3 regions of the Paenibacillus sp. FSL R10-2788 genome follow, and region 1 is predicted to be linked to each of the others. Evidence: riboswitches for the same ligand, from Rfam matches in the RefSeq annotation. Region 1 holds a riboswitch; each other region holds the start of a gene.
The links. A riboswitch is a leader RNA that binds a small molecule or an ion and turns the genes downstream of it on or off. The one in region 1 is predicted to bind cyclic di-GMP.

Region 1 (8,037 bases):
GCACTGCCAAAATATGTAGTGAACTTAAAGGTGAATGAGTCTATTCTTAAAGAATTACAACGTGAAAGATATGTAACTATAACTTTAGTAGAACCCTCTGCTAATACTGGGTGGATGAACGTGGAGGCCGAGTTTAATGCTATAGAATCTGCCTGTCGTATCGTACTCTCTTTCTCTCCTTCAGTTATTGTTTTAGCTCCTATCGAACTAGTAGGGATGGTAAAGTCTGCTATTAAAACAATTTCCACAATATATGAGGAATTTTGACATGAATTCTAAATATCTACTACTTAAAGAAGATTTATGACACTTCTCTATAGACCAATGACCTATAAATCCCCTATAATAACACCATTACATAAAATTTAATAAGGGGGACATTTTACCAATGAGCTGGATGCACAAACTTCCGTTAAAACAAAGAATTGTTGCCGGATGTTACCTCGTTGCCGCACTGTTTGCTATTCCTGTCTTAGTTACGTTAATGATTCTAGGTCAATTTCTCGTAGGAATTATACTAGTAGTTGTTCTTGCAGGTCTGACTTTACCTGTTGCTCGCTTCGTGGAGAGAACGCTTACATCATCTTTTGATGATATTGCTAATGTATCTCACAGTATTTCGAAGGGCGATTTCACTAGCAGAGCGGACGAAAATGGCTCAATGGGTGACGTAAGCCGCTCCTTTAACACAATGATTGATAAGCTCAAGAAGATTCTGACCGATGCATCGCAGATCACCCGTCAAGTTATGGATGCAAGCCGCGGAATCGAAGATAAGAACCAGAACCTGAAGATTGTCATGGCACAAGTAGCCTCTTCTTCTACTGAGCTCGCTCTTGGTGCAAATGAAATATCTACGGATATCGCTGATATGACAGAATCCATTAAAGACATTGAGACCAAAGTATCCAATTATACGAACTCCACCAAAGAAATGAACAGACGTTCAATACATACCTTAGAACTTGTTGAGCAAGGGCGCCAATCCGTAGATACACAGGCTGAAGGCATGCGCAAAAACATAGAGGCTACACAAAAAGTGGCTGATACTATTGAAGCTCTCTCACAAAATGCCCGCGGGATTACGATGATCACCAAGACCATCACAGAGATCGCTGAGCAGACCAACCTGCTGTCACTGAATGCCTCCATCGAAGCTGCTCGTGCCGGAGAGCATGGTCGGGGTTTTGCCGTTGTAGCTCAAGAGGTTCGCAAGCTTGCTGAAGAATCTACGGCATCCACAAAAGAAGTATTCGGCTTGGTCCGCAGCATTGAGTCAGATATTAAACAAGCCATCGATAATATTGCCATCAATGAAGAGGTTGTGCAGGTTCAGAATGAAATGATCACTCAATCTGCCCATATTTTCGCACAAATTGTACAAAGCGTGCAGTACATTACCGAGCAAATCTCTTCATTCTCTGCGGAGAGTGATCTTATGCTAGAAAGTGCCTTGAAAATTTCCAGTGCAATTGAGAATATCTCAGCAATCACCGAAGAAACTGCTGCTGGCACGGAAGAGGTATCGGCGGCTATGAATGAACAGATTAATGCCCTGCAGTCTGTTGCAGAAGAAACGGAAAAAATGACCCAGGCCGTATTTAATCTGCAAAAAACCATTCATATCTTTAAATTCTAGTTCAAAACTATCAACTGCCACCTAAGCTGAGTCTTAGGTGGCAGTTTTTTTCGCGAGGCAAAACTTCATCTCTTGGACAAGACTTTCGTCAAATTTCGAGTTTTTTTAGCGGATTATGTTGACAAAAATTAATGAGGAATATATTGTAAAGGAAAATTATTCTTATCAACTATAAATTAATATTGGCAAAATCCTCGAAAGAGGATGACGCAAAACCATGGATCTACAGCCTCATTTTTTCGTTTGAGGCCATGATTGCCAGGTTGCAGAGGAACCAGGACGGCTGAACTATTGTTCAGTCTTAGCGGTGCCTTATGCCACCAACCTGTGCTTACTATAGAGCACAGGTTTTTACTTTTTGAGTATATTGATCTATCGTATCTATTCGGTAGATTAATAACTAATATATATCAAAAAACTTGTGAGGTGTTTCTTTTGAAGACAGTCGCAGATTACATGGCGGAAGCACTACGTAACCTTGGAGTCACCCATTCTTTTGGGATCATTGGCAAATCCATTTGTCCAATAGTTCTAAAGATGGTGGATTACGGTATTGAATTTATTCCCGGCAGACATGAAGCAAGCTCCGGATTCGAAGCAGCAGGGTATGCGCTGAAAACGGGTAACCTAGGCGTAGCATTTGGTACTTCGGGTCCTGGGGGAACTAACCTGCTTACAGCAGCAGCACATGCGAAAGCTAACAACCTACCTGTCCTATTTATTACCGGCCACCAATCCATTACAGAGCTTGGAATTCCTCAATGTCAGGACTCCACCTCTTTTCTGGCTGATTTAGCTGATATGTTCAAACCTGCCACCTTGTTCAGTAAATTGGTTGAACGTGGGGATCACTTTGGTACTATTTTTAATCATGCGATTTCTGTGGCCCTGACCAAACGGGGTCCTGTTCATCTTTGTATTCCTTTTGATGTACAAACTGAAGTATTGGAAGAATGCAATATAGTAATCCCAGAAAGAGAATCTCTAATTAGTCAAGCTAATATCGATAGAGTCATCGATGCTATTCAAGCTGCTAAGAATCCTTTGATTATTGCGGGTAAAGGAATTAACCGCTCCGGAGCACATAAAGAGCTTGTTCAACTCGCAGAAACTTTTAATATTCCTGTAGTAACATCTCCAGGTGGAAAAGGGGCTATAGTCTGGGATCACCCACTCTATCATGGTCCTATTGGCGTTGGCGGTTCGACCCACGGGGACGATTTATTGAATAAAAGCGATTTATTTATAGTGCTTGGATCACGTTTAAGTGATATGACCATCTGTAATCTTAAACGGGAGAATCATCCAGCAACTTTAATTCAATTTGATATTGATCCAACCTTTGTCGGAAAAATACTATTGTCCAAAACGATACCGGTCACTGGGGACCTGCGCGATAATTTGGTGCACTGCCTAAATCATATTGACCCAAACACAATCACCAAACGTGAGGCTTTGGCCGATGCGGATTATTCAGAAGAGCTTCCAACCCTCAAGAATCTTTCCCTTGCTTCGGTAATGAGCACTTTAAGTGATTTGATCCCTTATAATAATTCAATTTTCGTTGATGATGGAAGTCATGGATTCCACGCTGCAAAATGGTACAAGGTTAAGAAACCGGGCAGCTTTGTTTTTGATGCGTATTTTGCTTGCATGGGTAATTCGATCGGCATGGCTATTGGTGCAAAAGTTGCTGCTCCTGAAGAAACTATCCTCTGCATTACAGGTGATGGTTGTTTCATGATGCTCGGCGCTGAGATTAACACCGCTGTCTGCAAAGATATCCCTGTCATCTTTATCGTGGTCAATAATAAGCAACTAGATATGGCTCTTAAGGGTATGGAGAAAACCACAGGTCGTATCGATGGAACTCTATATGAAGTACCAATGGACGCCGTAAAATTCGCTGAATCTCTAGGTGCTAAAGGCTACAAATGTGAGAATGCGGATGAATTCACAGCTGCAATTAAAGATGCGGTAGCTCTAAACCATGTTGCCGTTATTGAACTACTAACAGACCGTGATGAAGTCCCTCCGACTGCACACCGTACTTTGAACCTAAACTAGGAGGCTAACCATGAAGGAAAATATCAACAGTGGTCTCAACCACTTCACGAATCTATCAGGAGACTATGGCGCAAAAGCACTAGCTCCAATTAAAGACCACTTCCCTGACTTGGCTGAATTTATTATGGGGAATGCCTATGGCGATATTTTTCAACGTAATACTATAGCCCCTGACTGGAAGGAAATCGCAGTCATTTCATCTTTAATTTCAATGGGTCAATTCGAACAGTTGGGCGTTCATTATGTCATGGCCCTTCGTGTTGGAGTTACCGTAGAACAGCTTAAAGGTATTCTATTACACTTAGTACCCGTTATAGGGGCACCTAGAATCATTACAGCTTTTAATATCCTGCTTGCAACCATAGAAGAAATCCAATAACCCAACAGTTCGACAACAATATACAAAATTCGACTTTATTATTGCATACACTTGAAAAATATGCCTATAATAGAGTCGGAATATCCCATTACTTGCTGTATAGTGTCGAATTTTGACTTTTATAAAACAGCTAAATGGATATACATGGCTGGATATTGCAGTCGAACTGTTTTGGACAAATTCAATCTATGGGAGAGATTTAGGCATGGGAAGTTTCGTTTTGAAGACAGACACTACAAACAAGGTTATTAACATTGAGTTAGATGGAACATTTTCTGAAGAAGATGGTCTAAAATCTATTCAAGCTTATCAACAAACTATCAATCCAATTACTCCAGCTGACTATGAACTAAAAATCGACTGCAGAAAGCTAAATGTAACTGCACCAGATGTTGTACCTCTTTTAGAAAGCTGCTTTGTAATGTTTAAGAATGATGGATTTGTAAAAGTAAATCTAACGCTTGAAAATAACCCGATCCTCAAAATGCAGCTTTCCCGTCTTGGCCGTAAAGCTGGACTCGATAACATCGAGATCATTTCTGCGGTTACAGTCTAGATCTTTTAATCTTAATATGTAGGCCACATTTTACTGCTTTCCTGGAGGCGTATTATGACCGGAATTCGTATTAAAGGCATTGATATCTATCATCCCAGCAATATAGTTGGTAACGACTTTTTCATTAAGCATTTTGACGAAAAAGGCATTGATATTCGAGGTCTATTATCCGCATTAGGTCGTATTACACGGTATAGTATTAAGGATGCGGATGAGAATTCCCTTACGATGGCTTTTGAGGCTGCCAGGAATGTTCTGGAGTCACAGGTGCCGATATCGACCTTATTGCCTATGCAAGTCAAACTCCTGAGTATATCTTTCCTACCAACTCATTAATGATTCACCGTTTGATCAAAGGCGCATCCCATACGATCTGCATTGACAGTAATGCTAATTGTGCGGGTATGACGGCTTCTGTGGAACAGGTTAGCCGTCAGATGCAAGCGAATCCTAGGATTAAACGAGCGTTGGTCATCGGCTCCGATTATGTAACCCCTCATGCCGATAAGAATGATCCAGTCTATTACGCTAACTTCGGTGATGCAGCGGCGGCAGTCATTCTTGAACAAGCTGAGGATGTGGTCGGTTTCATTGACTCTATCTACCAAACGGATCCTTGTGTTTGCGATAATTCCAAGTTCCCGTGCGCAGGCCTGGCTAAACTGGGTAAACAAGGTGTAGCGGCTGGAGAGTTTAATGTGAAGTTTATTCCTTTTGATAATTCCATTTGCATAGATGCTGCTTCTGAGTCTATTCGTACTCTACTGTCTAACAACAATATCGCGCCTGAAGCCATTAAAGCAGCCTGCTTCTCACAGTTTTCACTGCCTAATATCTTAGAGATGTGTGAGAAAGTCGGCATTGATCGCAATGTAGCGGTATACATAGGGGATGAATTCGGATATACCTCTACCAGCAGCCCATTTATTGCTCTACATAAAGCTGTAACTACTGGAAAGATCGAACGTGGTGATAAAGTCCTGTTCTGGACAGTGGGTGCCGGTTGGCAAAATGTAGCATTTGTTATTGAATATTAGGAGCTGTATAACAAAAAGCGGCAAGCTAGGGATTCACCTAAGCTTGCTGCTTTTTAATATAAATATGAACGCAACATCAGGACTTACTCGCAAAGGTGAGCCCCTTTTCCGCGAGAGCACTCCGTAATAGGACGATCGCCTTTGGCCCCAATCCATGTAGCTGCAGAAGCTCTGCTTCAGTAAGCTTGCTGAATTGTTGAAGCTGAACATATCCAGCCCCATGCAGGGCTCGAAGCGCCGGCTTAGATAGTCCGCCCGGCAGATCAGATTCGGTTCCGTTGACCATAGATATATACAGCTCCTTTATCACTGATATCCTTCATGCTTCTCCCAACCCATGGTACGCGCTACAGCGTCCTTCCAGGCGTTGTAACGACCTTCCCGCTCAGTTATACCCATCTCAGGCGAGAAGACCCTCTCAGCCTTGTTGAAGCTCTCTAGCTGGGCACGTGTCCAGACTCCGGACGTTAACCCGGCCAGAAGCGCCGCACCCAAAGCTGTTGTCTCCGCATAGGTTGTTCTAGTAACCTCACTGCCCAGGATATCAGACTGGAATTGCATCAGCAAATCGTTACGCACAGCTCCGCCATCCACACGAAGGCCGGTCAATGGCATGCCTGCGTCTTTTTCCATAGCTCCTATTACATCTCTAGATTGAAAGGCTAAGGACTCCAATGTAGCTCGCACCAGATGTCCTGAGGTAGTGCCTCTAGTAAGGCCAAATATGGCTCCACGGGCATACATATCCCAATAGGGTGCCCCCAGTCCGGTAAACGCAGGCACAACGATAACCCCTTCACTGTCCTCTACTTCCCGTGCTTTATCTTCTGAGCCTGCTGGCTCCTCTATAAGACCAAGACCCTCCTGCAGCCACTGAACAGCCGCTCCGGCCACGAACACACTGCCCTCTAGGGCATAATAGAGTTCATCTCCCATACCCCAAGCTACAGTGGTCAACAAGCCATGACTGGAGGCTACAGCTTCTGTGCCTGTGTTCATTAGAATAAAACAGCCTGTACCATAGGTGTTTTTGGCACTGCCGGGTTCTAGACAAGTATGTCCAAACAATGCGGCCTGTTGATCTCCAAGTACAGAGCGAATTGGAATGTCCGCCCCGAACCACTGTTTGTCTGCTACTCCAAATTCGCCGCCAGACATTCTTACTTCTGGCAGGATGGCACGCGGAATACGGAGCTCTTCCATTAGCTCTTCATCCCAGCACCGTTCATGAAGATTAAACAGCATCGTACGTGAGGCATTGGTAACATCCGTGACATGTACGGCTCCGCAAGTAAGTCTCCAAATTAACCAGCTGTCGATCGTCCCTGCTAGAAGTTCCCCACGATTCGCCCGTTCTCGGGCGCCATCCACATGATCCAGTATCCAGGAGATTTTGGTAGCTGAGAAATAAGCATCTACAACAAGGCCCGTCTTGCTCGCAATAACTTGCTCCAGCCCTTTACTTTTAAGTTCTTCACATTGCTCTGCAGTACGCCTGTCCTGCCACACAATCGCAGGGTATATCGGTTTGCCAGTTATTTTATCCCAGATTAAAGCTGTTTCTCTCTGATTGGTTATTCCGATGGCAGAGATCTCCTCAACTGCTATGCCACCCCGCGCAATCGCATCTCTTGCCGCTGCGAGCTGTGACGCCCAGATTTGCTCAGGGTCATGCTCTACCCAGCCTGGATGGGGGAAGGATTGTTTAACTTCATATTGACCTTGTGAGACCCATTTAGCCTCCGTATCGAACAATATGGCTCGTGAGCTGGTAGTACCTTGGTCTAAAGATAAAATCATTCTATGCCCTCCCAAGCAAAACCTACAAGATATGTTCCACGATGAACAAGATTAATGTGTTTGTTTCAACAAAAAGCACCTCTGCTGTCAGAGGCGCTATCACACATTGTGTTTGGAATTACTGTTTTTCGACAGGAAGTCTTAGCGTAAAGGTTGTACTTTCGCCTAGTTTGCTTGAAGCTGAGATGGTCCCGTGATGCGACTCTACAATATTTTTAACAATCGCAAGCCCAAGTCCCGTTCCACCTGATTCTCCCCGTACACGCGCCTTATCAGCTTTGTAGAAGCGGTCGAATATATACGGCAGATCCTCTGGTGGAATTCCAACCCCTTCATCCTGAATTTTAATCTCAAGATAACGACGGCCTTCTAATACACAAGTTCCTGTATGAACCGTGATTTTTTTGCCACCCTGTGTGTGGCGGAAAGCATTATCGAGTAAATTGGTTAGGACTTGTTCCAGTTTATCCTCATCCGCTGCCTTCAGAACAGCAATATCGCTCTGTTGCTGCAAGTGAAGATGGATATCGCGCTCTTTGGCACGTACAGAAAATTTACG
Region 2 (8,037 bases), 3.9 Mb from region 1:
TTCCAGCACCGGGCAGGCGTCAGCCCGTATACTTCGCCTTGCGGCTTCGCACAGACCTGTGTTTTTGCTAAACAGTCGCTTGGGCCTTTTCACTGCGGCCCCCTCGTGCTATTCACACTACCGGGGCACCCCTTCTCCCGAAGTTACGGGGTCATTTTGCCGAGTTCCTTAACGAGAGTTCTTCCGCGCGCCTTAGAATTCTCTTCTCGCCTACCTGTGTCGGTTTGCGGTACGGGCACCTTCTCCTGGCTAGAGGCTTTTCTTGGCAGTGTGAGATCATGACCTTCGCTACTACAATTTTCGCTCCCCATCACAGCCCAGCCTTAACGATGTGCGGATTTGCCTACACATCAGCCTCACTGCTTAGACGGACATCCATCAGTCCGCGTCACTACCCTCCTGCGTCACCCCATCGCTCATAGCGGATTACGGTGGTACAGTAATTTCAAACTGTTGTCCTTCGACTACGCCTTTCGGCCTCGCCTTAGGTCCCGACTTACCCTGAGCGGACGAGCCTTCCTCAGGAAACCTTGGGCTTTCGGCGGATCAGATTCTCACTGATCTTTTCGTTACTCATACCGGCATTCTCACTTGTGTAGTGTCCAGCGCTCTTTTCAGTACACCTTCAACCCCTACACAACGCTCCCCTACCCCAGATACATACGTATCTAGCCATAGCTTCGGTGGTGTGTTTAGCCCCGTTACATTTTCGGCGCAGAGTCACTCGACCAGTGAGCTATTACGCACTCTTTCAATGGTGGCTGCTTCTAAGCCAACATCCTGGTTGTCTGTGCAACTCCACATCCTTTCCCACTTAACACACACTTGGGGACCTTAGCTGATGGTCTGGGCTGTTTCCCTTTTGACAATGGATCTTAGCACTCACTGTCTGACTCCCGGCAATAAGTATATGGCATTCGGAGTTTGACTGAGCTTGGTAATCCTTGCGGACCCCGCACCCAATCAGTGCTCTACCTCCACTACTCTTATACCGAGGCTAGCCCTAAAGCTATTTCGGGGAGAACCAGCTATCTCCGAGTTCGATTGGAATTTCTCCGCTACCCCCACCTCATCCCCGCACTTTTCAACGTACGTGGGTTCGGGCCTCCAGTGCGTGTTACCGCACCTTCACCCTGGACAGGGGTAGATCACACGGTTTCGGGTCTACGTCCACATACTCATTCGCCCTATTCAGACTCGCTTTCGCTGCGGCTCCACCTTCTCGGCTTAACCTTGCATGTTAAACGTAACTCGCCGGTTCATTCTACAAAAGGCACGCCATCACCCATAGATCGGGCTCTGACTTTTTGTAAGCACACGGTTTCAGGTTCTATTTCACTCCCCTTCCGGGGTGCTTTTCACCTTTCCCTCACGGTACTGTTTCACTATCGGTCGCCAGGTAGTATTTAGCCTTAGCAGATGGTCCTGCTGGATTCATACGGGGTTTCACGTGCCCCGCACTACTCGGGATCCGTCTCGGAGAGAACACAGTTTAGGTTACAGGGCTTTTACCTCTATCGCGGGCCTTTCCAGACCTCTTCACCTACCATATTCCTTTGTAACTCCATGTGAGACGTCCCACAACCCCAAGAGGCAAGCCCCTTGGTTTAGGCTGTTCCGCGTTCGCTCGCCGCTACTGACGGAATCACTATTGTTTTCTCTTCCTCAGGGTACTTAGATGTTTCAGTTCCCCTGGTCTGCCTCTACATACCCTATGTATTCAGGTATGAGTAACTGCGAATTACCACAGCTGGGTTTCCCCATTCGGACACCCCCGGATCAAAGCTTGCTTACAGCTCCCCGAGGCAGTTTCGTTGTTCGCCACGTCCTTCGTCGGCTCCTGGCGCCTAGGCATCCTCCGTGTGCTCTTATTAGCTTAACCTTGATTTTTCCGCAGGAAAATATCATACGATGACATTCTCTTTTGGAATCATCTCACTAATAACATTTACTTGTTTGCACAAGTTGCTAAAAGATGTTCTAAAACGCAAATTCGTTTCGGTATCCAGTTTTCAAGGATCAAGTCTTACTTGAGAGCTTAAACTCTCAAAACTGAGCAACGAGTGAGTAACAGGCCTAAACCTGAGTTTTGGAAGCTGAGCTTCCGATTTGAATGTCCTCATTGCAGAGAACGATTCTCCATAGAAAGGAGGTGATCCAGCCGCACCTTCCGATACGGCTACCTTGTTACGACTTCACCCCAATCATCTACCCCACCTTCGGCGGCTGGCTCCCTTGCGGGTTACCCCACCGACTTCGGGTGTTGTAAACTCTCGTGGTGTGACGGGCGGTGTGTACAAGACCCGGGAACGTATTCACCGCGGCATGCTGATCCGCGATTACTAGCAATTCCGACTTCATGCAGGCGAGTTGCAGCCTGCAATCCGAACTGAGACCGGCTTTGATGGGATTGGCTCCACCTCGCGGCTTCGCTTCCCGTTGTACCGGCCATTGTAGTACGTGTGTAGCCCAGGTCATAAGGGGCATGATGATTTGACGTCATCCCCACCTTCCTCCGGTTTGTCACCGGCAGTCACTCTAGAGTGCCCAGCATTACCTGCTGGCAACTAAAGTTAAGGGTTGCGCTCGTTGCGGGACTTAACCCAACATCTCACGACACGAGCTGACGACAACCATGCACCACCTGTCTCCTCTGTCCCGAAGGCCGCTGCTATCTCTAGCAGATTCAGAGGGATGTCAAGACCTGGTAAGGTTCTTCGCGTTGCTTCGAATTAAACCACATACTCCACTGCTTGTGCGGGTCCCCGTCAATTCCTTTGAGTTTCAGTCTTGCGACCGTACTCCCCAGGCGGAGTGCTTACTGTGTTAACTTCGGCACCAAGGGTATCGAAACCCCTAACACCTAGCACTCATCGTTTACGGCGTGGACTACCAGGGTATCTAATCCTGTTTGCTCCCCACGCTTTCGCGCCTCAGCGTCAGTTACAGCCCAGAAAGTCGCCTTCGCCACTGGTGTTCCTCCACATATCTACGCATTTCACCGCTACACGTGGAATTCCACTTTCCTCTTCTGTACTCAAGCCACCCAGTTTCCAGTGCGACCTCAGGTTGAGCCCAAGGTTTAAACACCAGACTTAAATAGCCGCCTGCGCGCGCTTTACGCCCAATAATTCCGGACAACGCTTGCCCCCTACGTATTACCGCGGCTGCTGGCACGTAGTTAGCCGGGGCTTTCTTCTCAGGTACCGTCACTCCGGTAGCAGTTACTCTACCGGACGTTCTTCCCTGGCAACAGAGCTTTACGATCCGAAAACCTTCATCACTCACGCGGCGTTGCTCCGTCAGGCTTTCGCCCATTGCGGAAGATTCCCTACTGCTGCCTCCCGTAGGAGTCTGGGCCGTGTCTCAGTCCCAGTGTGGCCGTTCACCCTCTCAGGTCGGCTACGCATCGTCGCCTTGGTGGGCCGTTACCCCACCAACTAGCTAATGCGCCGCAGGCCCATCCCTCAGTGACAGATTGCTCCGTCTTTCATTCTTCTCTCAGGAGAAAAAAGAAATTATCCGGTATTAGCTACCGTTTCCGGTAGTTATCCCAGTCTGAAGGGCAGGTTGCCTACGTGTTACTCACCCGTCCGCCGCTAAGTTATTTTGAAAGCAAGCTTTCAAAATAACTCCGCTCGACTTGCATGTATTAGGCACGCCGCCAGCGTTCGTCCTGAGCCAGGATCAAACTCTCCAATTAGTATTGAAAAGAGCGATATGCTCATTTTGAAACATCTGACGAGAAAATTAATTCTCTAATTTTGGATATCACTTACGTGATTTCCTACTCACTCGTTGTTCAGTTTTCAAAGATCAAGTTCTCGTTGACGCCGTTTAATGTCTCAGCAGCAACTCTTATAATATATCATGTTGTTTTCAGAAATGCAAGCTTTATTTTTCGAAGCTTTTTATCAGCCTCGTTTGTATCGCCTGTACGCTGTCTAACAACGCTTACCTATAATACCCCAACTATTAATAGAAAAGCAACCCCTAATATAAAAATAAACAACTAGCTTAATAATTAAGCTAGTTGTTTATTTAATAGAGTTATGTTTATAGCAACGAATTTAATAGTATTTTGCCGCAGTATATTTGCTTGAGGCTTTAATTAAATCGGTTTTCTTATCACTCTTTGCAAGTCCTGCATCCACTGTAGTATCAATGGTAACCCACTTCCCATTAAGCAACACTTCGTTCCAGGCATGATATTGCGTAACGTAGCTTGTATTCCCCATTACCAACTTAGCAGGAACATCTACACTCCGCAGCATTGCGGCAAAAAGAGAAGCGTAATCATAGCAAATCCCTTTTTTAGTAGTCAATGTCTTATCGATGCTTGGAATATAATCAGTAGTTACACTATTAGCAAGAGAGTAATCATATTGTACATTCGCAACTACATAGTTATAGATCGCTTTAACTTTCTCTTCGTCTGTTGTTTTGCCTTGTACTAATTGTTTAGCTTTGACAATCGCTTTATCAGAAGAACTCCATTTCACATTCTGTACGGAGCCCAAATATACGGAATTCGAGTCACTCATGGTTACGTCTACTACTTCGGAATATAACGCTTTATATTTATTGCCGGTTGTATTCTCCAGAACAGAAACCTTATAAGTCCCATTTCCTTGTTGCAAAGGGAAGTCCTCAGCTTGTCCAGAAGCATACAAGTTATATGTATAGCTGCTGTTATCTTTGGTGATCATGAGTTTGATTCTTTTATCTTTCGGAATATCATAGTTAATACCAATAACACCTTGAGCCACTTTGGATGTAATCAGCCAGCTGGCATCTGCACTTGCAGCTTGAGCTGTACTTATCGGAACTGAAGTCATTAGGACGAATAACGCCACCAGCATAAAATAAACCTTTTTCACGGATAAAACTCCTTTCGGTAGCTGGCTGCCATCCTTTCGGGAAGGCCCTTTAGCTTTGCGTCCCTACCTTTCGATAGGTTTGCCGTTATCGTATAAGCTCTATCTGTTCTAGCTTTACTAGATATAATTGATAGAATCCATTTGAAACAAACAAAAAAAGCCTCTTCATTCGGTAGCTGGCTGCCATCCTTTCGGGAAAAGGCCCTTTAGCTTTGCGTCCCTACCTTTCGGAAGGTTTGCCGTTATCGTGTTTAGCTTTCATAGTATAATACTATCATATTTATAGTTGTGAACAAGACCTAATTTACTAGATTACCCATTATTTTATAAATATCTCCCGGTATTTGTGTTTTCTTGTCATTCACTATTCTCCTTTTGTTAATTTGGCATGAACAATCAGCCGATGCGTTGGATTCACTAGCGGATCACATGTAATCAGAGTAAGAATCTTATCCTTGTCATTCCCGTCAAGAACGGAGACATCACTCGGATCTACAACAGAAATATCGTATACCTCATAGTTAAACACCTGATCACTAGTCTTTACCGTGATAACATCCCCCACAACAACCTCATTCAATCTGTTAAACAAACGCCCCGTAGTTCTAGCCCGATGCGCCGCGATTGCAGCATTTCCGATCTCTCCAAGGGGTGCCGTTTCTTTCATATGGGCTGCAGCATGTTTCATATTAGCTTTTGTAGCCCCTTCTAATACAGGCAGCTTCAAATCAATCTTACCGATTTCAATTAGTGCGATTACTTTGCCACCGACCTCAATCTCCGGTTCAGGCTTTTCTGTCTCTTGGGGTTGGGGCTGTGCCTGAGCATCCAGAACCGATTCCTCTGCTAACAGCTGAGTAACTTCAGCATACCTGCTCTTCAAATCTGGCTGGGGAGTACTATCGGCAGTGCTTAGTTCAGCCGTTTCTAATAACTTCTCCTGCTGCCTGTCGTTGTACCATTCGTTAGCTGTCGGATATAACATGATAAGTATCCCAGCCAGTATGAGTAGATAGGAGAATTTACGCAATGTTATTCACCTCCGTATATTGTTTCTATGGTTATATACAAATCAAGCAGAAACAGCTACTTGCCTTTAAGCATAGCAACTCCTTCTGCCTGAAATTAATGTTTAAAATACCCATTTACGACTTCCAAAGAAATTGATGATCACCGTGATAAATGTAACCAGCACCTTTGAGATCAAGACTTGAATACCTAGTCTGTCTGTCAACAGATGCATTAGCAGCAGTGATATTCCGAGCACTACCAGATTCAGCACGATAAACTTGACCAGCTGCACGCGGTCGAAGCCTTCTTTATTCCCCCGGTTGCGATCACGAAAGGTTACTTTTTTATTCAAAATAAAGCTATTCGCCGTACCTGCACTATAGGAGATCACCTGCGCCAATGCGTATACCATCCCTAGTGAATTCAACAATGTGAAAATCACAAAATCAATAAGCGTATTGAGCAAACCTACGGCATTAAATTTAAGGAACTGTATGAATGCAGCACGCAAGTTCTTATCTGACATCATTGTGGTCCTTCCGGCGGTCCAGTTGTTCTTCGTTCTGGTAGCCTTTAGTCTCACTAACAATGTATAGCGGTCTATCTTTAGACTCGTCATAAATCCGTCCGATATACTCCCCAATCACACCTAACAGCATCAGAACGATACCGTTAAAGAGCAGATTGACGCCTACAATGGAAGCCCAGCCCGGAACCGTCCAGGAGGTGAAAAATATCTTTTGAAACAAGACGAAAAATAAATAGAGAAAGCTAGAGAATGAAAGGAAGAATCCAATATACGTAGCAATCTTAAGCGGCTTATGTGAAAAAGAGGTGATGCCATCTAACGCAAAACGAATCATTTTCTTCAGCGGATATTTGGTTTCTCCGGCAAAACGTTCTTCCCGTTCATATTCCACCATAGTCTGCTTGAAGCCAACCCAGCTCACCAAACCTCGGACATAGCGGTTCTTTTCTTTAAGTCCCCGCAGGACATCACATACCTTACGGTCAATAAGACGGAAATCGCCTGTATCCGTAGGAATATCCACACTTGTCATACTGCTGAGCAGGCGGTAAAAAAGCTTCGCGGTGACCTTTTTGAACATCGTTTCTCCGTGGCGCTTCAGGCGTTTCGCATATACAACGTCGTAGCCCTCTTTCCACTTCTCGATCATTTGCAAAATGACCTCCGGAGGATCCTGAAGATCAGCGTCAATAACAACAACCGCTTGACCTTCGGCATAGTCCATGCCAGCTGTAATCGCTACCTGATGTCCGAAATTACGCGAGAAGTCAATCAGCTTGACATGCTCGTCTCGTTCACAGATCTCCCGAATCATCTGGGCGGAACGATCACGACTGCCGTCATTGACGAAGACCAGCTCATAAGTATCGCCGCACTCGTCCATTACTTTTTTCAAACGTTCATAAGTATGGCTAATTACTTGCTCCTCATTGAACATGGGTACAATCACACTATATCTGGCTTTCACCTTTATTCCTCCTACAAGCTTTTTGGAGCGTTACATCCATCTACACTTCATAATAACGCTGCATGCATAAACTTATTTTATAGATTTTTATTAAATCCTAGAAAACCCAAGTAGGGAACCAACGCAGCATATCTTTCACGTAATCTCCACTGACCTGCATCCCTGACAGTACCGGGTAGAAAGCGATAAAGAGCAGCAAAGCAACGGCTACATAGACATACTGTACGTAACGGGCCTCAGGGAATTTACTATCCAGCAACTTCATTATATATACAATACCAAGAATCATAAATGGTACCATAGCAAAATAATGGTAAATAAATGTTTCTCTTGGGACAAGCATCCACGGAACATATTGCGAGAAGAAGGCGATCCAGATCATGTAGAGGTTCTTATCTTTACGTTTCAGCGTAATCCACAGCGTTGCCAGCATCGCAAAAATACCCGTCCACCAGATAAGAGGATTCCCCATAGTCACTATACTGCTGACCTGACCTTCCGGCAAACCTTCACCGCCGCTAAAGAACCAGACCGGTCTCTTCATAAACGGCCATTGCCACCATGAGGAAGCAAAGGGATGTGTAGCTACAAGCTGACTGTGATAGTTGTACATATTCTTTTGGGAATCAATCAACCCTTTAATAGTGAAG
Region 3 (8,037 bases), 4.2 Mb from region 1:
GTCGAAGCAGTGTTGGATGTGACCTGGTTCTTGCGGAACTCGGATGGGGAGACCCCGCTAAGTTTATTGAATATGCGGTTGAACTGGGAGAAACTGTTGAATCCGCATTGCCCGGCGATCTCGGAAATCTTCAGGCGGGTGTAAATCAGCAATTGCTGGGCATTACGGACCCGGGTCATCTGAATATATTCTGTCAGCGTGGAGCCGGTAATTAACTTAAATTGGTGTGATAAATAATAGGAGCTGATAAAGAACTCTTTAGAAGTCAGCTATGATTATCTGAATTGGTATAACGAGAAGCAGGATGCGTATTATACATTCACCAGCTATGGAGATAAGATTTTGACCAAGGAGCAATTTTTACAGCTGGCTGAGGAGCTATTGAAGTAGAGTTTTGAAGTTTGAAGTTTGAAGTTTGAAGTTTGAAGTTTGAGGTTTGAGGTTTGAAGTTAGTAGTTAGTAGTTAGTAGTTAGTAGATGCATGCGCTAAGTTAGTTGTATTATGTGCAATTAAAGTTCACTAATATTCTGTATATAGGTCCTTTAGTTGTATTTGATACAGTTATTACTGGTTAGATTAGTGGAAATAGACGTTTTTACGGATTTTAGTTGTAGAGAATGCAATTAGAGAAGAGGATATGAGCAGATTAGAAATAAATAAGTGTATAAAATACAGTTAAATCGTATGCAGGGAAGGCAGCAAGTCGATCCAGATATAAAAGAAGGTATCCCCCAAGCGAGAGCTGCAGGGATACCTTCTTTATATTCTTATGTCGTCGAAAAGTCGAAGAGCGTTAGCCTTCTAACAACAGTGCTTCTGGATCTTCCAGCAATTCCTTCACTTTGACGAGGAAGCTTACCGCTTCAGAGCCGTCTACGATCCGGTGATCATAGGAAAGGGCAATGTACATCATTGGACGGTTTACGGTTCTTTCTTCGTCCAGCGCGATCGGACGCAGTTGAATCTTATGCATCCCTAGAATACCCACCTGTGGTGTATTCAGAATCGGTGTGGATAACAAGGAGCCGAATACGCCACCGTTGGTGATGGTGAATGTTCCGCCTTGCAGCTCGGAGAGGCTGAGCGTATTGGCGCGTGCTTTGGAAGCGAGCTCGCCAATCTGGCGCTCGATTTCCGGGAAGCTGAGCCGATCCGCATCACGGACTACTGGAACTACAAGTCCTTCTTTCGCTGCAACAGCAATACCGATGTCGTAGAATTTCTTAACGACCAGATCTTCACCGTCGATTTCGGCGTTCAGCAGTGGATAGGTTTTAAGCGCACCGATCACGGCTTTAGTGAAGAAGGACATGAAGCCCAGTCCAACTTCATGTTTCTCTTTAAAAGCATCCTTGCGGCGCTTGCGGATGTCGAGGATCGCTGTCATATCCACCTCGTTGAAGGTGGTAAGCATGGCCGCGGTCTGCTGCGCTTCGACCAAGCGGCTGGCAATCGTGAGCCGTCTGCGCGACATGCGCTTGCGCTCCACGTTTTTGCCCTCGTCCGGCGTGGCTTTGCTCGCTGCCGGCTTCGCTGGCTCCGGCTTGCCTTGCGGCGCCGGAGCTACCGGTGCAGCGGACTGCGGCGCTGCCGCACCATGACCGGACACATCGGCCTGACCAATCCGGCCGATAGGATCACGGGCGCTAACCTCGCCGAGGTCGATGCCGCGCTCCCGTGCCAGCTTGCGTGCGCCCGGCGATGCCAATGCAGCGTGGCTGTCGCCACCTGCTGCAGGCACTTCGGGCGCGGCTACAGGCGCGGCGGCTGCTACTGCGTTGCCGCCTGCCGGAGCCGCTTTAGGCGCTTCGGCTTCGCTTTCAGCGGCCTGCGGCGTACTGCCGCTTGCGGCTCCAATGATGCCGATGGCTTCGCCAACGGCTACGTTCTCGCCCGCTTGACGCAGGATGGTGGAGATGACACCCTCCACCTCTGCACTAATTTCCAGATTCACTTTATCCGTTTCCAGCTCAGCGAGCACATCGCCTTGACCTACCGTGTCGCCTTCTTTAACCAGCCATTTGTAGATGGTTCCTTCGGATATGGATTCTCCCAGATCGGGTACTAAGATTTCTGACACAGGCCGTTTCCTCCCCAAACATAATGGTTTACGCTATTGTGATACCGTCCTCTTAAGAGGACGGTACAGCCGCTTGTACGTTCGAATTTGATTTTAGGGCTTCTGTTACAATTCTCCGTTGTTCGAAGCTATGAACATCTGCATAACCACTGGCCGGGCTGGAACGTTCCGGACGGCCGATATATCTTACGCCGGCATTCTTCGGTGCGATGGCCCGTAACCGAGGCTCGCTATAGCTCCAGCCGCCCATATTCTTCGGCTCTTCTTGCACCCAGACAATTTCCTGGAGGGAGCTGAGGGAGTTTAAATGTTCGCTTAGCTCCTGTTCCGGGAACGGATAAAGCTGCTCTAGGCGAAGAACATGCAGCCATGACCAATCCTTATCAGGTGCTGCTTCCAGTTCTGTTTGGATGTCGATAGCGACTTTACCGCTGCAGACTACGAGCCGTTTAACTTCACTTGGTTTCTGGCCAAGCAAAGATTCAGCTAATACAGGCTTGAATTGTCCTGAAGCCAGCTCGGTTCCGGCAGAAGTGCTGCGCGTATTACGAATGAGACTTTTCGGCGTCATAATGACTAGCGGTTTAGCATCTTCCTGCCCGCATAACGCTGCTTGGCGCCGCAGCAGATGGAAATATTGCGAAGCGGTAGTCAGATTAGCGACTGTCCAGTTCTCCTCAGCGGATAGCTGCAAGAACCGTTCCAGCCTACCGCTGGAGTGCTCAGGTCCCTGTCCTTCGTAGCCATGCGGCAGCATGATGACGAGATTGCTGCGCTGTGTCCATTTGGCGCGTCCAGCCGCAATGAACTGGTCAAAAATAACCTGACCCGCATTGGCGAAATCACCATACTGTGCTTCCCAGATTACGAAGGTTTCCGGTGCAAACACATTATAACCATATTCAAAGCCTAATACTGATGCCTCTGACAATGGACTGTTGTATACGCCAAAGGAGGCACGGGAATCGCTTAGCTGATGTAGCGGAGAGAATAAATCTCCTGTTTTACTGTCGTGCAGCACCAGATGGCGATGTGCGAAGGTTCCGCGTTGGGCATCTTGACCGCTCAGTCGGATGGGCGTCCCATTTTTCAAAATGGTAGCGAAGGCTAACGTTTCAGCCAGTGCCCAGTCGACCTTTTCACCCTCATTCAGTGCATCTTTACGACGTTGTAAAATGCGCTCCAGCTTCGGATAAACCTGGAATCCAGCTGGAACCGTCAACAGTTCACGATTGATCTCCTGCAGGCTGGAGATGGATACCGCTGTAGTGTTTGCCGCTGCGCGGTCCGTTTGTAGAGGAATGAAGGCTTTGGGTTCTTTTTTCTTATGATTGCCTTCCTTCATATTATCGTACGCACGCTGCAATACGCTTTCTGCTTCAGCATTCATCTTTTGTACGTCTTCGGCGGTAAGAACCTTTTCGTTTTTCAGTCTCTCTGCATAAACCTTGTAGACGGTCGGATGATTGCGAACCTTGCCGTAGACAATAGGTTGTGTGGTTTCAGGATCATCCATTTCGTTGTGACCATGACGGCGGTAGCCGATGAGATCAATTACGAAATCTTTTTTGAATTGATGGCGGTATGCGCTAGCTAAACGTACGGCTGCTACGCAGGCCTCTGGGTCATCAGCGTTGACATGGACTATCGGGATTTCATACCCTTTGGCAATGTCACTCGCATAATGCGTAGAACGGGAATCTTCACTTTCAGTCGTAAAACCAATTCGGTTATTAACAATGATATGGATCGTCCCACCATTTTGATAACCTTGAAGTTTGCCGATATTAAGCGTTTCTGCAACAATTCCTTCACCTGGAAAAGCAGCATCACCATGCATCAGCACCGCCATAGCTTTACTGGTATCAATCTTCGGCAGTCCTGCAGTGCTCCGGTCTTCTTGTGCGGCACGAGTGAAACCTTCCACGACAGGATTGACGAATTCCAAGTGACTTGGGTTATTCGCTAGTGTTATTCTTGTGCGTACGGTTTCTCCTTCACGGACAGCACGGTCTGCACCGAGATGGTATTTCACATCACCTGTCCAGCCATAGTTAATGCCTGTGGAGCCTTCGGAAGGGAAAAGCTCCTTGTTCGGAGAATGATGAAACTCTGAAAATATGATATCATAAGGTTTGCCCAAAATATGTGCAAGGACGTTGAGGCGACCGCGATGCGCCATGCCCATCAAAATATGCTCTGCACCGTCATGTGCAGCAGCGCGTACGATTTCGTCTAACATCGGCACAAGAGCATCATTGCCTTCAAGACTGAAACGCTTCTGACCTACAAAAGTCTTGTGGAGGAAGGTTTCAAATTGCTCTACCTGAATCAGGCGGTTCAGGAGCTCTTTGCGTTCTGTATTATTCAGGGGTGCTGGTGAGCTGGTGGATTCTGCCTGTCTATTTAGCCATTGCAGTTCTTTTTCTTCATGCACATGCCCGAATTCATAGGCGATAGTCTTGGTGTATGCCTGACGCATACGTTGCACGGCATCCCACCCGGTATGCACATCATTCGGCGCATTTTCCCATATAAGCGTGGCAGGCAGTGCAATCAGGTCTTCGCGGGTCAGCCCATAGGTTTCAGGCTCAAGATATTTTGCCATGGGATTCTGATCGCGTACCAGCGGATCAATTTCAGCGGCCATATGGCCATATATACGAATATTGGCGATTAGCTTGGAAGCTCTTACTGCTTTTCTAAGCCATTCGGTGTCTCCCGAGATGCGCGGCTGAGGAGCCGGTTCGCTATCCGGAGTTAGGGGAGGGGGTCCCGAATTTGTAAAAAGCTCGCGATAATTATTTTCTACGGTGGAGGGATCTTTCACAAACTGTTCATATCTTTCTTGAATGTAGCCTAAATTGGGTCCGTAATACTTACTCCAAATGGATTCGTTATAGGGCTCTTTGGCTGCCATGAATACATCCTCCTTAACGGATGAACTCCATACGTGACATTTTGTGTCAACGCTTACTGGAGCTGTGATGATTGCGGTTTCATTTCTCATCTTATTGTGCTACTTTCAGCCACTGTAATCAATTCATTCTTTCGTCCAATACGTTCGCAAAATGGTATAGGTTAGCTTGTTCTAATGAAAAGAAGGGTGTTTCTTCTCATTACCCATTCTAAAGGCCTATTAAAATGATTCTATTATCCTTATTTTTAACTATTAGGTCAGTAAATATTTATTTTGCTAGTACAATTTATTTTATGTAACGGACGAGTATCGTGATAATCGGACAAGATCTTTGAAAAAAAATCTTTTATTTTTCGTTTTTAAAATAGAAAGTAACCAGGAATCGACACACTTTTCCGCTTTCTTTTTGTATAATGTTATTGCAGATAGTAATTTTATAGTTTTTTAAGCAGATCCTTTCGTGAAAAGGGTCCAGTAAAAGGTAAACTTGCCGAAAGGAAGGGGCACAAAGTCGCGGGTCTAAGGTAGAGATACTATGACAGCCGGATTGCCTGGGGACGTAAAATCTTAGGGGGAGATTTTTTGGAAAAGTCCAACCAGGGTAGCAACAGAGAACAGCAGTTTATTGATCTGGATCAAGAGTGGGTACATTTATTATTAGCAGCTAAGAAGGCTGGCATTAAGGCAGATGAAATCCGCCAGTTCTTTCATGAGAAAACTGTGCAGATCGTGCAGTAATACATTAGAGGGGTTACATATCGAAAAAGGGCACAGCGGTTCTTCGCTGTGTCCTTTTTCGATATGATTTAGTAGAAGAGAGGATCGTACCAGATTAGTAGGAAGTATTAATCCTTTTGATCGAGCTTCCATTTCTGATAGTCCAGAAATTCTTTGAATTCGCGTTTGCTAATGCCTGAGTCCATAGCTTCCTGCACCAATCGGAACCATTCCGAATCTAAATGTGATTCCTCTGCATCATTTGGTTCTCCATAGAGTAGGGCATGAATGGATACCTGAAGCGCGTCAGCGATCTTTTCGATAAACTGGATGGATGGATTGGATTGGATGTTTCTCTCCACGTTGCTAAGATACGACTTAGCCACATCTGCTCTGTCCGCAAGCTCAGATAGGGAGAAACCCTTGTCTAGGCGGAGCTGCTGGATACGTTGGCCCATATTCTGTGGCACTATGCTGACGCCCCTCCGTAATTTTTGTTATTAGTATAGCAAATATCAATAAATCGGACAAAGTTTATTGTAAAGAGAAGAGCAGCAATCTGCTTATCCGTGGCCGGATTCAGGATCTGCTGCTCTTCGAGTATTTTATTAAATTACTTTATTGATCTTAGTAGTCTTTTTTCGCACCTTGTTTAGCTACGAAATCCCAAGTCAGTGTTAAGCTATCGCCTTGGAAAATATTTTGATCTTGGTTATTTTCCACAAATTCGAATTGGACGGAGAAGCTGTCATTGGTACCGGCTTTAATACCGGATGCTTCGGTAAAGAGTTGATCCCAACCTGTATTTTTTACGAGATCCGGATGCTGACTTTTTAAAGCAGCAAGTGTAGTCTCATAAACTACATTTTCAGGAGAGACGATAGGTACTCCTTTATCATTATTTCTAAGGAATTTAACTTTAATGAACTCGGCTAAATCCAGGTAGTTATCTCCTTTAGCATCCGTGATTTGAGTCGATGTATTCAGAATGATAGATCCGATATCGAGCGAACCATCGTTTTTCAATTTGAAGGATTTAGTTACAGTATCACCTGGTTTCAGGTTAGGAATATTAACGATGACAGAAGGGTCGGAGTTCAGATCGAGTGTACCCGCTGCGAATGTAGCTGTGCTTTGCGCAGTGTCGCTAAAGTATGCGAAGGTTCCTCCGCCGATTAATGATAAACCCAGTGCTGCAGATGCTACGCCAAGACCCAATGTTTTCTTGATACCCATAATAAAATTCCTCCTCAAATTTGTGTTTGAATTTTTTATAAAATTTATATATTGTATCTTCCGGTTCGTAAGCGGAAGTGGACAATCAACTTAGGGCTGTGTTTCTGTTGGGGACGGTGAGGCTGGCAGTAGGGCAGCATTTTTCTTTTCTAATGCAGCTACAGCCTTCCAAGAGGTATACAGAGCATAGAGCAGAAGCATCAAGCCAGGCACGATCATGAGGACTACACTTCCAGCTTTGGAAACCGCGAAATTCATAGCGTAACCGACATAGGGTACAGTGACCCCGGTATACTGAGCTACAACATTCGCAGAACTGGTAGGGTTCATGTCGGGTGCGTCGTTGTTATCGCCTTTAGTGCGATAAACAGCTTCACCAGTAGCGTTATTGACGGTCGCTTCTACAATCCGGTGAGTAATGAGCAGATTATCTTCGTTCCTAAAGGTGATGACATCGCCTGGTTTGAAACGATTCATATCCCCTCCGGGTTTTAATGCGACAATTGAGCCTGTCTGAATTCCTGGTTCCATCGATCCTGAGAGTACGGTTTTGATCTCATATCCGAAGAAAGCAGGTTCACCACCGGAGGCCTTGGATAACACTACGGCTGCCACCAGCAGAATAAAGATCACAAGCATTAAGCTCGATAAGGTATTATTGATAATTTTTTTAATTCGCATCTTATTCTCCACCTTTCTCAGGTTGAGGGTCCGAAGGAGCTTGGGTTGCTACCGGCGGGGTAGTCGTACTGTCTTCCGCCTTTGGCGTCTCTTGTGGAGCCTCTTGCTGAGGAACATCTTTTGGAATTGTGAGCTCTTCACCAATTTCCGGCTTAACCGGGTCAGTGGCTGGGGCTTCAGGTTGTTCTTTATTTGGGGCTTCCGGAGCAGCTTCACCTGACGTTGGAGGGGTTGCCTCAGCTTTCGCTTTATCCTCGGCTTCTTGTTGCTTGTTCTCCTCAGCCAAACGTTCTTCTTCCTTCTTCGCTTCTTCTTCTTTCTTTGCTTGCTCTTCTTCTAGCCGAGCTTTTTCAAGCTCTTCTAGTTTTTGCTCGCGAGTCTGACTGATCATTTGGAGTTTAT

Region 2: linked by a shared signal. The riboswitch ahead of NSQ50_RS03195 (transglutaminase-like domain-containing protein) and the one ahead of NSQ50_RS20755 (thiamine pyrophosphate-binding protein) in region 1 are both predicted to bind cyclic di-GMP.
Region 3: linked by a shared signal. The riboswitch ahead of NSQ50_RS01865 (anti-repressor SinI family protein) and the one ahead of NSQ50_RS20755 (thiamine pyrophosphate-binding protein) in region 1 are both predicted to bind cyclic di-GMP.

Annotation. Positions count from the first base shown of each region.
Region 1 is NZ_JBBOQA010000001.1:4,654,388-4,662,424, forward strand. Features, by position in the region: gene NSQ50_RS20745 (helix-turn-helix transcriptional regulator) at 1-267, shown strand, start outside; gene NSQ50_RS20750 (methyl-accepting chemotaxis protein) at 389-1,639, shown strand; cyclic di-GMP riboswitch class I at 1,814-1,910, shown strand; gene NSQ50_RS20755 (thiamine pyrophosphate-binding protein) at 2,066-3,706, shown strand; gene NSQ50_RS20760 (carboxymuconolactone decarboxylase family protein) at 3,717-4,085, shown strand; gene NSQ50_RS20765 (hypothetical protein) at 4,198-4,641, shown strand; gene NSQ50_RS20770 (hypothetical protein) at 4,696-4,977, shown strand; gene NSQ50_RS20775 (3-oxoacyl-[acyl-carrier-protein] synthase III C-terminal domain-containing protein) at 4,977-5,678, shown strand; gene NSQ50_RS20780 (DNA-binding protein) at 5,755-5,964, opposite strand; gene glpK (glycerol kinase GlpK) at 5,985-7,478, opposite strand; gene NSQ50_RS20790 (ATP-binding protein) at 7,597-8,037, opposite strand, start outside.
Region 2 is NZ_JBBOQA010000001.1:721,627-729,663, reverse strand. Features, by position in the region: rRNA gene NSQ50_RS03205 (23S ribosomal RNA) at 1-1,882, opposite strand, end outside; rRNA gene NSQ50_RS03200 (16S ribosomal RNA) at 2,146-3,703, opposite strand; gene NSQ50_RS03195 (transglutaminase-like domain-containing protein) at 4,071-4,880, opposite strand; cyclic di-GMP riboswitch class I at 4,894-4,974, opposite strand; cyclic di-GMP riboswitch class I at 5,049-5,131, opposite strand; gene NSQ50_RS03190 (class D sortase) at 5,245-5,910, opposite strand; gene NSQ50_RS03185 (GtrA family protein) at 6,013-6,420, opposite strand; gene NSQ50_RS03180 (glycosyltransferase family 2 protein) at 6,407-7,387, opposite strand; gene NSQ50_RS03175 (phospholipid carrier-dependent glycosyltransferase) at 7,485-8,037, opposite strand, start outside.
Region 3 is NZ_JBBOQA010000001.1:416,308-424,344, forward strand. Features, by position in the region: gene NSQ50_RS01850 (helix-turn-helix domain-containing protein) at 1-269, opposite strand, end outside; gene odhB (2-oxoglutarate dehydrogenase complex dihydrolipoyllysine-residue succinyltransferase) at 795-2,081, opposite strand; gene NSQ50_RS01860 (2-oxoglutarate dehydrogenase E1 component) at 2,134-5,001, opposite strand; cyclic di-GMP riboswitch class I at 5,472-5,556, shown strand; gene NSQ50_RS01865 (anti-repressor SinI family protein) at 5,584-5,739, shown strand; gene NSQ50_RS01870 (helix-turn-helix domain-containing protein) at 5,847-6,176, opposite strand; gene NSQ50_RS01875 (TasA family protein) at 6,346-6,954, opposite strand; gene sipW (signal peptidase I SipW) at 7,045-7,635, opposite strand; gene NSQ50_RS01885 (hypothetical protein) at 7,637-8,037, opposite strand, start outside.